DNA from 4 places in the Exiguobacterium sp. s128 genome. Region 2 is predicted to be linked to each of the others. Evidence: predicted binding sites of a transcription regulator. Region 2 holds the regulator's gene; each other region holds the start of a gene.
The links. The regulator Rex, encoded in region 2, represses fermentation and respiration genes when NADH is low (regulators of the CRP and FNR family bind a similar motif). The targets are predictions, from matches to a motif close to TTGTGAAATATTTCACAA.
Positions count from the first base shown of each region.

Region 1: KNQ13_RS01135 (L-lactate dehydrogenase) is a predicted target of Rex. The motif match lies at 1,627-1,644, and genes of this name have one in related genera.
Region 3: KNQ13_RS00095 (cytochrome ubiquinol oxidase subunit I) is a predicted target of Rex. The motif match lies at 1,582-1,599, and genes of this name have one in related genera.
Region 4: KNQ13_RS07820 (AtpZ/AtpI family protein) is a predicted target of Rex. The motif match lies at 1,786-1,803, and genes of this name have one in related genera.

Region 1 covers NZ_JACSMT010000002.1:4,825-7,979, forward strand. The annotation lists gene KNQ13_RS01130 (GNAT family N-acetyltransferase) at 1-449, opposite strand, end outside; gene KNQ13_RS01135 (L-lactate dehydrogenase) at 638-1,591, opposite strand; gene KNQ13_RS01140 (DUF92 domain-containing protein) at 1,758-2,537, opposite strand; gene KNQ13_RS01145 (5-formyltetrahydrofolate cyclo-ligase) at 2,528-3,076, opposite strand; gene rpmG (50S ribosomal protein L33) at 3,139-3,155, opposite strand, start outside.
Region 2 covers NZ_JACSMT010000006.1:60,054-63,208, reverse strand. The annotation lists gene KNQ13_RS04130 (ABC-F family ATP-binding cassette domain-containing protein) at 1-724, opposite strand, end outside; gene KNQ13_RS04125 (redox-sensing transcriptional repressor Rex) at 881-1,540, shown strand; gene KNQ13_RS04120 (twin-arginine translocase TatA/TatE family subunit) at 1,540-1,746, shown strand; gene tatC (twin-arginine translocase subunit TatC) at 1,754-2,533, shown strand; tRNA gene KNQ13_RS04110 (tRNA-Ala) at 2,642-2,714, shown strand; gene KNQ13_RS04105 (S8 family serine peptidase) at 2,964-3,155, shown strand, end outside.
Region 3 covers NZ_JACSMT010000001.1:17,008-20,162, forward strand. The annotation lists gene KNQ13_RS00090 (cytochrome d ubiquinol oxidase subunit II) at 1-63, opposite strand, end outside; gene KNQ13_RS00095 (cytochrome ubiquinol oxidase subunit I) at 76-1,464, opposite strand; gene KNQ13_RS00100 (N-acetyldiaminopimelate deacetylase) at 1,686-2,798, opposite strand; gene KNQ13_RS00105 (transcriptional regulator CcpC) at 2,782-3,155, opposite strand, start outside.
Region 4 covers NZ_JACSMT010000015.1:43,826-46,980, forward strand. The annotation lists gene atpE (F0F1 ATP synthase subunit C) at 64-276, opposite strand; gene atpB (F0F1 ATP synthase subunit A) at 352-1,095, opposite strand; gene KNQ13_RS07815 (ATP synthase subunit I) at 1,104-1,490, opposite strand; gene KNQ13_RS07820 (AtpZ/AtpI family protein) at 1,487-1,705, opposite strand; gene wecB (non-hydrolyzing UDP-N-acetylglucosamine 2-epimerase) at 2,402-3,155, opposite strand, start outside.

The DNA of each region.
Region 1 (3,155 bases), on a different contig from region 2:
TCCGGATCTTCGCCATATACTTCAAAACCAAGCGATTCATATAAACTTTGTGCTGCCTCGTTTCCAGATAAAACAGCTAAGATGACTTGTTCGACGTCCGGAATCTGTTTGGCTTCTTCAATCAAGGCTTCCATCAAGGCACGTCCTGTCCCGCCACGATAATCAGGTGAGACATAAACACCGGATATCATCGCCTTGTGCGACTCGCGTGACAATTCATACGGTTTGACTTGACCGAATCCAAACAATCTTTCACCATCAAACATTCCAAGCCAAATCTCATCCGATTCCGGATCACCTTCAAGACCTTCCTGGACATCCTTAATCGGTGTTTGTTGTTCGTCATCGAACGAATGACCAAATGCGTCCGGATGATTTTTTAACCCTTCGAGTCGAAGACTCCAATACTGTTCTGCATCTTCTTTCGTTAACTTTCGAAATGTATACATGACTGTCGTTCTCCCCTTTATACGTTTTCTTCTCAAGCACGATGGCACGAAAAACTCTTCTATCCCTTACATAACCTTTTTCTAGTAAAATAAAACCTCGTTTGATCGACAATCTGTGAAGCAAAAAAAGCCGTTTCCTTCTAAGTTGATAGAAAGGAACGGCTTACTCTATAGAAATCTCGTAACGCTTACCGAAGAACGGGTTCCATTGTTTGCCGCAAGACTTCGGCTGAATGATGGAATTTTTTGAGTTCTTCTTCTGTCAACGAAACTTCAATGATCTCGCGGACTCCTTGACGATTGATGACAGCGGGTACACCGATATGAATTCCGGAAATCCCATACTGTCCGTCGACGTGTGCCCCGACCGTCAACAAACAGTTCTCATTCCCAAGGATTGCCCGGACGATCCGAACAAGTCCAAGACCAATCGCGTAATACGTCGCCCCTTTGCGTTCAATGATATGGTAAGCAGCGTCGCGGACATTGATATAAATCTGATCTAGATCGGCCTGAGAATAACGATCGTCTTCTGCCAGTAACTCGTCAATCGTCTTGCCGTAAATACGAGAATTACTCCAAGCTGCAAACTCTGTATCACCGTGTTCCCCTAAAATATAGGCATGTGCATTCCGAGAATCGATATGGAAGTATTCCCCTAACATTTGGCGTAACCGTGCTGTATCGAGAACTGTTCCAGAACCAAAGACACGTGACTTAGGAAGACCAGAATATTTCCAGGCTAAGTGGGCCATGATGTCTACAGGGTTCGAGGCGACGACGATAATCCCATCAAAACCCGACTCCATAATCTGACGCATCATCTCTTTCATGATTAAAGCATTTTTAGCGACGAGGTCCAACCGGGTTTCACCCGGTTTTTGTGGCGCTCCAGCCGTGATGACAATCACTTCAGAATCTTTACAATCAGAATAATCTCCAGCCCAGATGCGCATCGGAGAAGAACTAAATGGCGTTCCATGATTTAAATCCATCGCTTCCCCTTCTGCTTTCGCTTTATTGACATCGATGATGACTAATTCTTCGCATAATCCGGCAGTTGACATCTGATACGCAAAACTTGACCCTACAGCTCCCGCACCAATCAAGGCAACGCGTGTAACTTTCGCATGTAATTCCATTCTATATGTCCACCCTTCTAAGGTAATTCAAAAGTTTGTTAACTATCTCACAAATAGATTGTAACATCTTTCACAAAGGTTTGTTTCTTGTGAAAACGGTCACATCTTGTCTAATTTGTGTCAATAATATCCTAACATAAGGAAAAATTACATCTACAACTTCCACTTACCACATTCGGTAGACAATAAAACCAATCAATCCAGCGATTCCGCTTGATAAAAAATTCACACCGTCGTTCCCAAGCCACTTCCATCCCGTGACATACAACGTCGGCTTTTCATGATGGATCCTCTTTTCAGTTTCTTTACCGCACACTGCGCACCGGAACTTCCGCTGGATCGTCCCACCGAAAAGCGTATCGAAAAGACTGCCTAAGACACCACCAACTGTCACTAGCAACCATTCTGCCGTCGTCAAATCAAACAATAAATCGCCCGCCGTCGCGATGAACAAGGCGCCAATCACAGTCGCTGACGTTCCAAGCACTGAAATCGCCCCACTTGTTCCAGCAGGGACGCGCCGTCCACTGAATAAAAAAGGTTCTTTTTGTGACAATGGTCCGATTTCAGACGCCCACGTATCCGCATTCGAAGCTGCTAATACAATCAGGAATAACAATAAAAAACTAGGATGATCGGTAAAAATAATACCGACGGCAGCAAGTGACGCCACCCCGCCATTTGCTAATACTTGCCAACCATCACGCGCCCCATCTTTTTCAACAATCTGATTGACAGAACGTTTTCTTCGTTTTCCGAGTTTCGATAAGAGGCTAGAACTTCCAAAAAACAGCATTAGTACGATTAATCCGCTATAGCCCAATCCGTAAATGACGACCGTACCGACAACAATTGTCCAGATGGCACCGGTGATCGTCAATAAATGTAGCCGGTAACCGAGATAACCGAGTATCAAACAAAATAAGATTCCATAGATCAACGGCATCGGATGACCTCAGATTCCGTAACGATTTGATTGACCGGTTGATCAAATGGTTCGATATCAAAGATCGGAACAAGTTGTTTCTCAAATGCAACCGATAGGGTGTGTCCTGGATAACTCGCTAAGGCCCGGTCATAAAATCCACCGCCCCATCCGATTCGAAATCCGTTTCTCATGAAGACGCGCCCTGGGACGATACAGAGATCTATCGTATCCAACGTCCGTTCGACAGCCGTTTCGTCCGGTTCACGGATGCCCATCTTATTTTCGACTAAACGACTAGCTCGCGTGTAGTCAAAAAATCGCATTTGTCGTTCGACGACTTTCGGAATGACAACGTGTTTTCCATGCTCCCATGCTTTTAAGATGATTTCCTCTGTCGCACACTCATTTCGAAAAGATAATGTGATTGCCACCGATTGTGCGGCATGCCACTCTGGCATTCCAAACAATTGGTCGTAAATCTGTTGTTCCCGTTGTTTTCGATTCTCTAACGTATCCAGTTGATGGGCAATGAATTGGCGTAACTCCTGTTTATCCATCTGTTCTGTTCCCCCTCATTCAACAAAAAAGCCATCACACAAGGTGATGGCTTCCATCTCAATTATTTTACTTCACGGT
Region 2 (3,155 bases):
GGGACACGTTACGTGACAACTCATAGACGACGTTGACGACTTGGTCGAGGAAGTACCGGTCATGGGACACGATCAAGACAGCGCCACGGTAACCGGATAAGTAACTTTCGAGCCAAGACAGTGTATCGATGTCGAGGTGATTCGTGGGCTCATCAAGAATCAACAGTTCCGGTGCCTGCAGCAACATCTTCGCCAAAGCGAGCCGGGTCCGCTGTCCACCGGAAAGCGTCTGAATCCGGCGGGAATAATCGTCCGGATAAAAGCGCATCCCGTGTAAGACGGAGCGGATGTTGGCTTCGAACTGATAGCCGCCGGCTTCCGAGAAGTCATGTTGTGCTTGATCGTACGTCTTGAGCAGACGGTCATAGGCGACGGGATCATTTAATATGTGCTCCATCCCCATCTCGATTTCCATCCGGCGTAATGCACGTTCTTGATCCTGAAGGTGTTCGAAGACGGTCAGCATCTCGTTCCAGATCGATTCGTTGGATTCGAGTCCACTGTCCTGAGCGAGGTAACCGATCCGGACTTCCTTACTCTTCATGATTTCCCCGGAATCATGTGACAGTTCTCCGGCGATGATTTTTAAAAGTGTCGATTTTCCGGCACCATTTCGACCGACGAGTGCAATCCGGTCCCGTTCCTGTACTTCGAGTTTAATATTTTCTAAAATCGGCTCCACGCCGAATGATTTTGAGAGTTGGTTTACTTGTAAGAGAATCATATCCATCCATCCTTCCACCCTTTAGTCTATCACGAAAAATCCTGCCGAATATAATATTTGTTACTCTATGTGAAGTGGTTTACAATCAAGAAGAGTAGAATTCTTTGCATTGATTTGGGTGCCACGTCAGAACGTGGCCGAAGGGGGAACTGCAGTATGAATGGGCCAGACACAAAAATACCACAAGCAACGGCAAAACGGCTGCCGTTATATTATCGTTTTATCCAGAGTCTTTATAACTCCGGCAAGCTGCGCGTCTCGTCAGCAGAGCTCAGTGAAGCAGTCAAAGTCGACTCGGCGACGATCCGTCGTGACTTTTCCTACTTTGGGGCGTTAGGGAAAAAAGGATACGGTTACAATGTCCAACATTTACTGACATTTTTCCGAAAAACATTAAACCAAGACGAAGTCACGAATGTCGCCCTCGTTGGGGTCGGACATCTCGGAACAGCGTTTGCAAATTATAACTTTTTAAAGAATAATAGTACTCGTATCGTCATCGCGTTTGACGCCGATGAGGAGAAGGTCGGAACGACGACACAAGACGTTCCGATTTATCACGTGTCTGATATGAAAGAACAAATCGAAGCGAACAAGGTTGATGTTGCCATCTTGACGGTACCGTCGCAGTTCGCGCAGTCAGTAGCGGACGAGTTAGTTGAGTATGGTGTGACCGGCATTCTGAACTTTACACCGGCCCGGTTGAACGTACCGGCTCACGTTCGGGTCCATCACATCGATTTGTCGATCGAGTTGCAGTCGCTTGTTTATTTCATGAAGCATTATTCGCAATCAGCTGAAGGAGTGAAATCATAATGGAAAACCTTATTCCGTTAACAGTCGGATTTATGGGACCAGGGAGTATCGCCTTGATCGGTGTCGTCGCCTTGATCATCTTCGGACCGAAGAAATTACCGGAGCTCGGCCGCGCCGCCGGTCAGACATTAAAAGAGTTCAAGAGCGCAACACATGGCATCATGGACGATGATAAAGACAAAAAGGACGAAACGAAAGAGAAGTGAGTGAATCATGGCGATCGATCAAGAACAGAGTATGACGACGCATTTAGATGAACTGCGCAAGCGGATCGTCTGGTCGCTCATCATCGTGGTGGTCATGTTCGTCGCAGCCTTTCCGCTTGTCCGTCCGCTTGTCCGATTTTTGCAGGCTGACTTAAAAGAACTTGGAATCGGGCTGAATGCCTTTAACGTGGCGGATCCACTGATGTTGTATCTGAATCTTGCGTTCATCATCGCAATCGTCTTGGCGTCACCGTTTTGGATGTATCAGCTTTGGGCATTCATCCGTCCCGGCTTGCATGACCAAGAACAAAAAGCGACGTTGACCTATATTCCGGTAACGTTCTTCTTATTTTTAGCCGGCATCTCGTTTTCTTACTTTTGGCTGTTACCGTTTTTACTTGAAGTATCGACGGAGCTCGGACAAGAGCTTGGCATCGAACAAGTCATCGGCGTCGAGAACTATTTCAGTTTCCTGATTCGATTGACGATTCCGTTTGGTGTCTTGTTTCAACTCCCCGTCGTGACGATGTTTTTGACACGTCTCGGACTGGTGACACCGTTCTTCATGCGGAAGAATCGGAAGTATGCCTACTTTGCATTATTTGTCGTCGCGGCGTTGATTTCACCACCGGACGTCACCTCGCATTTAATGATCTCTGTCCCGTTGTTCGTCTTATATGAAATCAGCATCCTGATTTCAGCGCGGACGTATAAAAAAGTCCTGATCTTGGAGCAACAGGCAGAACTGGAGCGACAGGCGGATTTGATGCGTGACTTAAATAAATAAGTAGTGAAACTCTCTTTGTCCAGGCGACAAGGAGAGTTTTTTTGTAAGCGGTCTAATTTTATATTGAAAAAATGTACAGGACTGGTTATACTCTTAATAGAAACACACGGGGGCTTAGCTCAGCTGGGAGAGCGTTTGGCTGGCAGCCAAAAGGTCGTCGGTTCGAGCCCGATAGTCTCCATTCCGTTTTATCGATCAAACCCTTGGGAAACCAAGGGTTTTTTTGTGTTTCCTTATCATGATTCCTTTTATGAAAAAAGGTAAATATAGGAGTTATTTGATTTTCAGGTGACATAAACAAACAAATACTTTTAAAAAGCACCAAATTTAAATTGTATATTAAGAGAAAATTAATTAAACTGAAAATACAGAATTTTAGTTTGGAATGATTTTCGGTCACATTACATCTTTCGGAAAAGGGGAAAAAAGAATGAAGAAGAAGATTGCACTGGTGGCAGCAGCCCTCATGACATCTTCCAGCCTAGTTCATGCTGAGGGACATGTGTCATCACAAAAAGTGGATGTACAAAAACCACAAGCGCTCTCACTCAAGAAAACGGGTCAGGAAAAGTCATACAGCCAAAATGAAAAAGTCCGGATCGTCGTCGAACTCGATCAAAAA
Region 3 (3,155 bases), on a different contig from region 2:
AACGATGAGATATCCATAAAGGAACGTCCAAAGTACGGTTATTCCAAGTGTTTGAATGTCCAACTCGTTCCCTCCTTATTTATTGTCGTCTGCAAACATCGCTTCACCACGTGTATGATGGTCATCCGCGAGTTCTTTGCCGACAGGATTATTTTTAAACATCCGGAGCAGGACGATCGTACAGATCGTTCCAAGCAACAGGTAAAGCAAACTGAATAAGATGAGCATTGGTCCGACGGCGGTTGACGTCGTCGCCGCATCGGCCGTTCTCATAATCCCATAGAGTGTCCATGGTTGGCGTCCGATTTCCGCATACATCCAACCGGCTTCGATCGAGACGATGGCGAGTGGTCCACCAATGAAAATACCACGTAATAACCACTTGTTATACGGATTCAATTTCTTAAGGCGGAACGCTAAGACGAACAAGGCTGAGATCGCCGCCAAATACATTCCGATTGATACCATGATATCAAAGAAATAATGGACAAACAGTGGAGCTTGATCTTCTTTTGCAAACTCATTTAATCCGATGACTTCCGTATCCGGTGCCCCACCTGCGAGAATCGATAACGCGTATGGAATCTTGACTGCACCTTTGATTTCATAACTTCCATCAGCTTGTTCATCTAAAATACCACCAAATATCAATTCGGCTTCGCTAGTCGTTTCAAAATGCCACTCCGCTGCTGCTAATTTTTCTGGTTGGTATTTCGCCAGGTATTTCCCTGAGAAATCACCTACGAGTGCTGTTGAGAAGGCAAAAATCAATCCAGCCATGACTGTTAAGCGAAGTGCTTTTTTATGATATGCCGTTTCAGCTGCAGACAACGTTTTTTTGCGTAGTAAATGGAACGCTGCAATCGCCGCTAAGATAAAGGCGACTGTCAAATAAGCGGAAACGATGACGTGCGTCGCTTTTGTTGGTGTCGCCGTATTGAACATCGCTTTTAATGGTTCGATTTGTGTCAATGTCCCATTGACGATTTTAAATCCTTCTGGTGAATTCATGAACGAGTTGACCGTCGTAATGAAAAATGCCGACAATGTCGCACCGATGACGACCGGAATCCCGATTAACCAGTGTAACCACGGGTTTTTGAATCGATCCCATGTATACAGATAAATCCCCAGGAAAATCGCTTCAAAGAAAAACGCGAACGTTTCCATGAATAATGGCAACGCAATCGTTTGACCGGCTACTTGCATCAAGGAAGGCCATAAAAGTGATAACTGCAATCCAATCGCGGTTCCTGTCACGACACCTACTGCTACCGTTACGATATAACCGCGCGTCCAGCGTCGAGCTAACAGAATATAATCTGGATCTTTTCGTTTAATTCCGATGTACTCGGCTGCGAGTACCATCAATGGAACCCCTACCCCAATCGTCGCAAAGATGATGTGGAATGCTAATGTGAGCCCTGTCAATAATCGACTGAGCATTACTGGATCATTGAACATGTGTATAGCCCCCTCTTTCTAAACGTACTTCTATATATTGTTTATATCCGTATCATAGAGAACATAATCATTTGTGTCTGTTCTTAATGTTTGATGTAACAAATTGTTCACATATACTCGTGATTTATTTCACAAAACGTTCGAAAACTGTTCCATTCCATAAAATGAAAGCCCTTTATCCGTTTTTTCATGAATAAAGGGCAGCTTGTCACGTATTTTGTTTAGACATACTCTCTGAAGTAATGATCCAACAAGTTGATCACAAATGGGATGGCCTCTTCATCCGGATTGAGCGTCGGCTGGTGCAGTCCAGACGTCGCATTGTTGACGCCAAGCCAAAACATCATCCCCGGCACTTCTTTTAACATGAATCCGAAATCTTCTCCTGTCATCGCAGCATCGCATTCGATGTACGTTGCGTTCATCTTCACAAATGACGAAAATTTATTGACGACATTTTGATCATTAACGACTTCATAATACCGATTGCCGAACTGTAGATCGATTTTGACACCAAACGAGGCTTCGATACCGCGAACGATTTCCCGTACACGTTGTTCTAATTTCTCCATGTCCGTGCCGTTTAGGGCACGCATCGTGCCGTCGAGTAAGGCGCGACCAGCGATGACGTTTTCCCGAATGCCCGCTTCGACCTTGCCAATCGTAATGACACTACAGTTCATCGGATTGATCGATCGACTGACAATTGTCTGCAATTGCATGATCAGAGCCGCTTGCGCGACGACGGTATCGATGGTCAAGTGCGGGAACGCCGCATGACCACTTTGCCCATAAATCGTAATGTGGACTTCGCGTGCACTTGCAAATAAAACACCTGGGCGACTGGCTATCGTTCCAACTGGATATTCTGGTGCAACATGTAAACCGTACATTTCGCTCGGTCGATATTTTTCGAATAACGGACTTTTGATCATCGGTTCAGCCCCACCTGGTCCTTCTTCCGCCGGCTGAAACAAGAAGACGACATCATCCATGACAGGAAGTTCCACGATCCTTCTCAGTAATCCAAGCGCAATCGAGGCATGGATATCATGTCCACATGCATGCATGAACCCTGGATGCTCTGAGCAAAACGGAAGTCCGGTCGCTTCTTCAATCGGTAATCCGTCAATATCCGCACGATAGCCAATTGTCCGGTTCCCTGTTAATCCTTTGACCCGAACGAATACGCCCGTCTCGAACGTATCATAGCTGACTCGATTTTCCGGATAGGACCGGATTTGATTTAAAATGAAAGCTTGCGTTTTGAACTCCTTGAATCCAGGTTCCGGTATTTTATGAAGTTCGCGGCGCATTTCAATTGCGTATTCCATCTGACTGACTTCCTCCTTCTTCTTTTACGATGTCCCAAAACGCCTGGACCTGTTTTAATTCCAGCATCGATTCCGTTGATAGAATCCATGTGTCCCGCTTTAGAATTTTCCCGGATGATGTTTTGAGTGGAATTTGCATCACTTCATTCGCTTCGTGGATCGTCGATTCCGGTAAGATAGCAAATCCAATTCCGTGGAGAGCCATCTGCTTACATGTCTCGATTTGATCGACGACAAGTGTCCGGGCTGGTGGACTCGAAAAGCGATCTTGCCACCATTCTAAAATTTCCTGGTAATATGTCGAGTCACTCTTAAACTGAATGAAAGGACGTTCTGTTTTCCGGAGTTGCTCTAATG
Region 4 (3,155 bases), on a different contig from region 2:
ACTCTTGCTGAACGAATAACGCCCTATGTAGCTCAGTTCTTTGTACGTAAGATTAAATACGGATTAAGAGTTGAGGAGAAGGAAACCGACCGCTACACCGATGATTGGAAGTGCCTCAACGAGACCGATACCGATGAACATTGTTTGACGAAGTTCGTTTTTGAGTTCTGGCTGACGTGCTTGTCCTAATACTGTACCGTTTACGATAAGACCGTTACCGATACCTGCGCCAAGTGCGCCGAGTCCGATGATGATCGCTGTTGCAATAAGTTCCATGATGAATTGCCTCCCTAGATTGTGTTCGAAATTTGGTCGTACCGTTATCGGAAAAGCAGATGCTTTACCTTCGAATTAATGGTCGTGCGCTGCCTTATGCCCGATGTAAACCATCGTTAAGATAAGGAAGATATACGCTTGGATTGCTCCGATGAAGAGCGAGAATCCTTGCCAGATAATCATTGGGATCGCTGACAGGATGACACCGACTGGTCCGAAGAATTGGAAATCGTTCGTTCCAGAGATGATTCCGATCGAGAGAATGATACCAATCATGATCTCACCCGCGAAGATGTTACCGTAAAGACGAAGACCAAGTGTCAACGTGTTTGCGAACTCCTCGATGATGGTGATGATGAACATCGGCGTCATAAACGTTTTCGCATAAGCGCCGAAGCCGCGCATTTTCACACCGTAATAATGGCTCATGACCACTACCATAGATGAAAGTGCAAGTGTCACGTACGGATCCGCAGTTGGTGAGTTGAACCAAATGTAGTGACCCGTCACAACGTTAAAGGGAAGACCCATTAAGTTGGACACGATGATGAATAGGAACAGTGTCATTCCGAAAGTTAGGAAGCGACCCCCTGTTTTCCAGTCCATCGTACTGCTGATGATTCCGCGAACGAATTCGAGGAATAACTCCAGCGTGTTTTGAAAACCGGTTGGCTTCATCGCAAGACGTCGCGTACCGGCCACGGCAATCAGGAAAACGAGAGCAGCTGCAATCAGCACTGTGATCAAGTTTGTCCAACTACCGTACAGAACGAAGTCGCCCCAGAGTGGGATTTCGTAAAGTGGCATTTCGTGGTTCATTTGACTATTCACCTCTTTTCCCGCTTAAGTTCGTGAGTAAAAAACTCACAAAATTGTATGACGTGGCCGGCGAGAAGGCCTATTACCACCGCAGTTAATGACAATTCGGTTTCATACTTCAAACCGATCATCACACAGAGTACCGCGACCGCCATGCGTGATACGGTCCCTCGAGACATTGGCTTACGCCCCCGCTCGATTACACGATACATTCGATCGACGCTTAATCGCTGAAGCGTCAAAATCATGAAGCTACCTGCCCCACCTAATGCCAGCCCATAAATCACTGGATCACTCGGATAACCGACAAGTAACAGGACGGCAAGGATTCCATAGTAGAGTCCGAACCATCTTAAGTACGCACGATACAACGCATCTTGAAGGATGATGTTCATGTCTTGTCTCCTAACAAGTGCCTGATCATTGCGATCATGCAGAGAATTCCGATGAAAATCCCGATGAACACTGAAAACGTCGCGCCCATCTTTTGCCACCAGTCCTGCTGTTCCCCATAGTTCCCAACAAGAAAGCCGATGACGATCGGTGCGGCAAGTGCCGTCGAAATTTGCGAGGCCATGACCATACTCGTCGCGAGCCCTTTTTGGCGCACTAGAGACGACCCCCTTTTCCCAGTTGTGAGCTCTTTTTCTTTCCCACAATTTGCGGATTTTCATACTAGTCAAGAATACAATGAGAACCATTTCATAGTCAAATGAATTCACAATTAAAATGGAGCGTCAAAACCATTGTATATCAACAATTGATAAGGTTTTCACAGAGGTATCCCATGCCACTCTTTTCACGAAGATGTGAAGAAAATATGTAGTGCTATCAACGTTTAGCGAGATGGTTCACTAGGTGAACAAAACCATTGAACAGTAACGTTATATCGTGTTTCGGAATGAGAAACAAGTCGTCTAAATTTGATTTGTGTCGATTTTGTGAAAAAACAATTTTTATTCACAATTGTAAACGCTTCCGTTTCGGGACGAAAAAACGCCTCTGACATCTGTTTGTAACAACTACGGCGGACGATTTCCAATTGGTCTCGTGTGTCCGTTGTCACAGCGTAAAATGTCATCGGTCGTTTTGTCGTTTCGAGGTCATATGTCAGCTATTTTTAACAAAAACCATATATTCATTTCTATAGGTGAGTGACTTGACCTCGCTTTCTCATCTCGCTTTCCTCGGGCAAAACGCAAGTCGCATCGGTCAAAATCATCCTGCTTCCATCACTGAATCAAGATCAGAACATCGAGTGATTCACCTGTCATGAACGTTCATGAAGAATAACTCGTGTCACAAACTAGTTTGCCCGAAACGGTTCTACTACCGGTCCTTGATTAAAATGTTGCAAAATCGCCGCCGCAATCCGTTCTGAGGCATGACCGTCCCCGTATGGATTCGAGGCCCGGGCCATCTTCTTATACGCCGCTTCGTCTTCAAGCAACTCGCTCGCCAGACGGTAAATCGTTTCTTCATCCGTTCCGGCCAGCTTCAACGTTCCCGCTTTGACGCCTTCCGGACGTTCCGTCGTATCGCGTAAGACGAGAACCGGCACACCGAGTGACGGGGCTTCTTCCTGAACGCCGCCGGAATCCGTCAAAATGAGATGGGCCCGGCTGGCAAAGTTATGGAAGTCAAAGACGTCAAGCGGTGGAATCAAGGTGATGCGGTCGTGTCCTCCAAAAACATCATTCGCTGCTTCCTGGACGACCGGATTCAAGTGGACCGGGTAGACGACATGAATATCCGGGTGGTCATCGACGAGACGCCGGATCGCCCGGAACATCTGATGCATCTTCGTACCGAGATTTTCACGCCGGTGGGCCGTCATCAGGACGAGTCGTTTCGAACCGATCTGTTCGAGGACGGGATGGACGTAATCCGGTTGGACCGTCGTTTGCAGGGCATCGATCGCCGTATTTCCGGTCACGAAAACGCCCGCATGTCGGTTTTCCGACGCTAAATTCGCCGCTGCCTGCTCGGTCGGTGCAAAATGCAAGTCGGCCAGCGTCGAGGTCAACTGCCGGTTCACTTCTTCCGGGAACGGTGAGTAC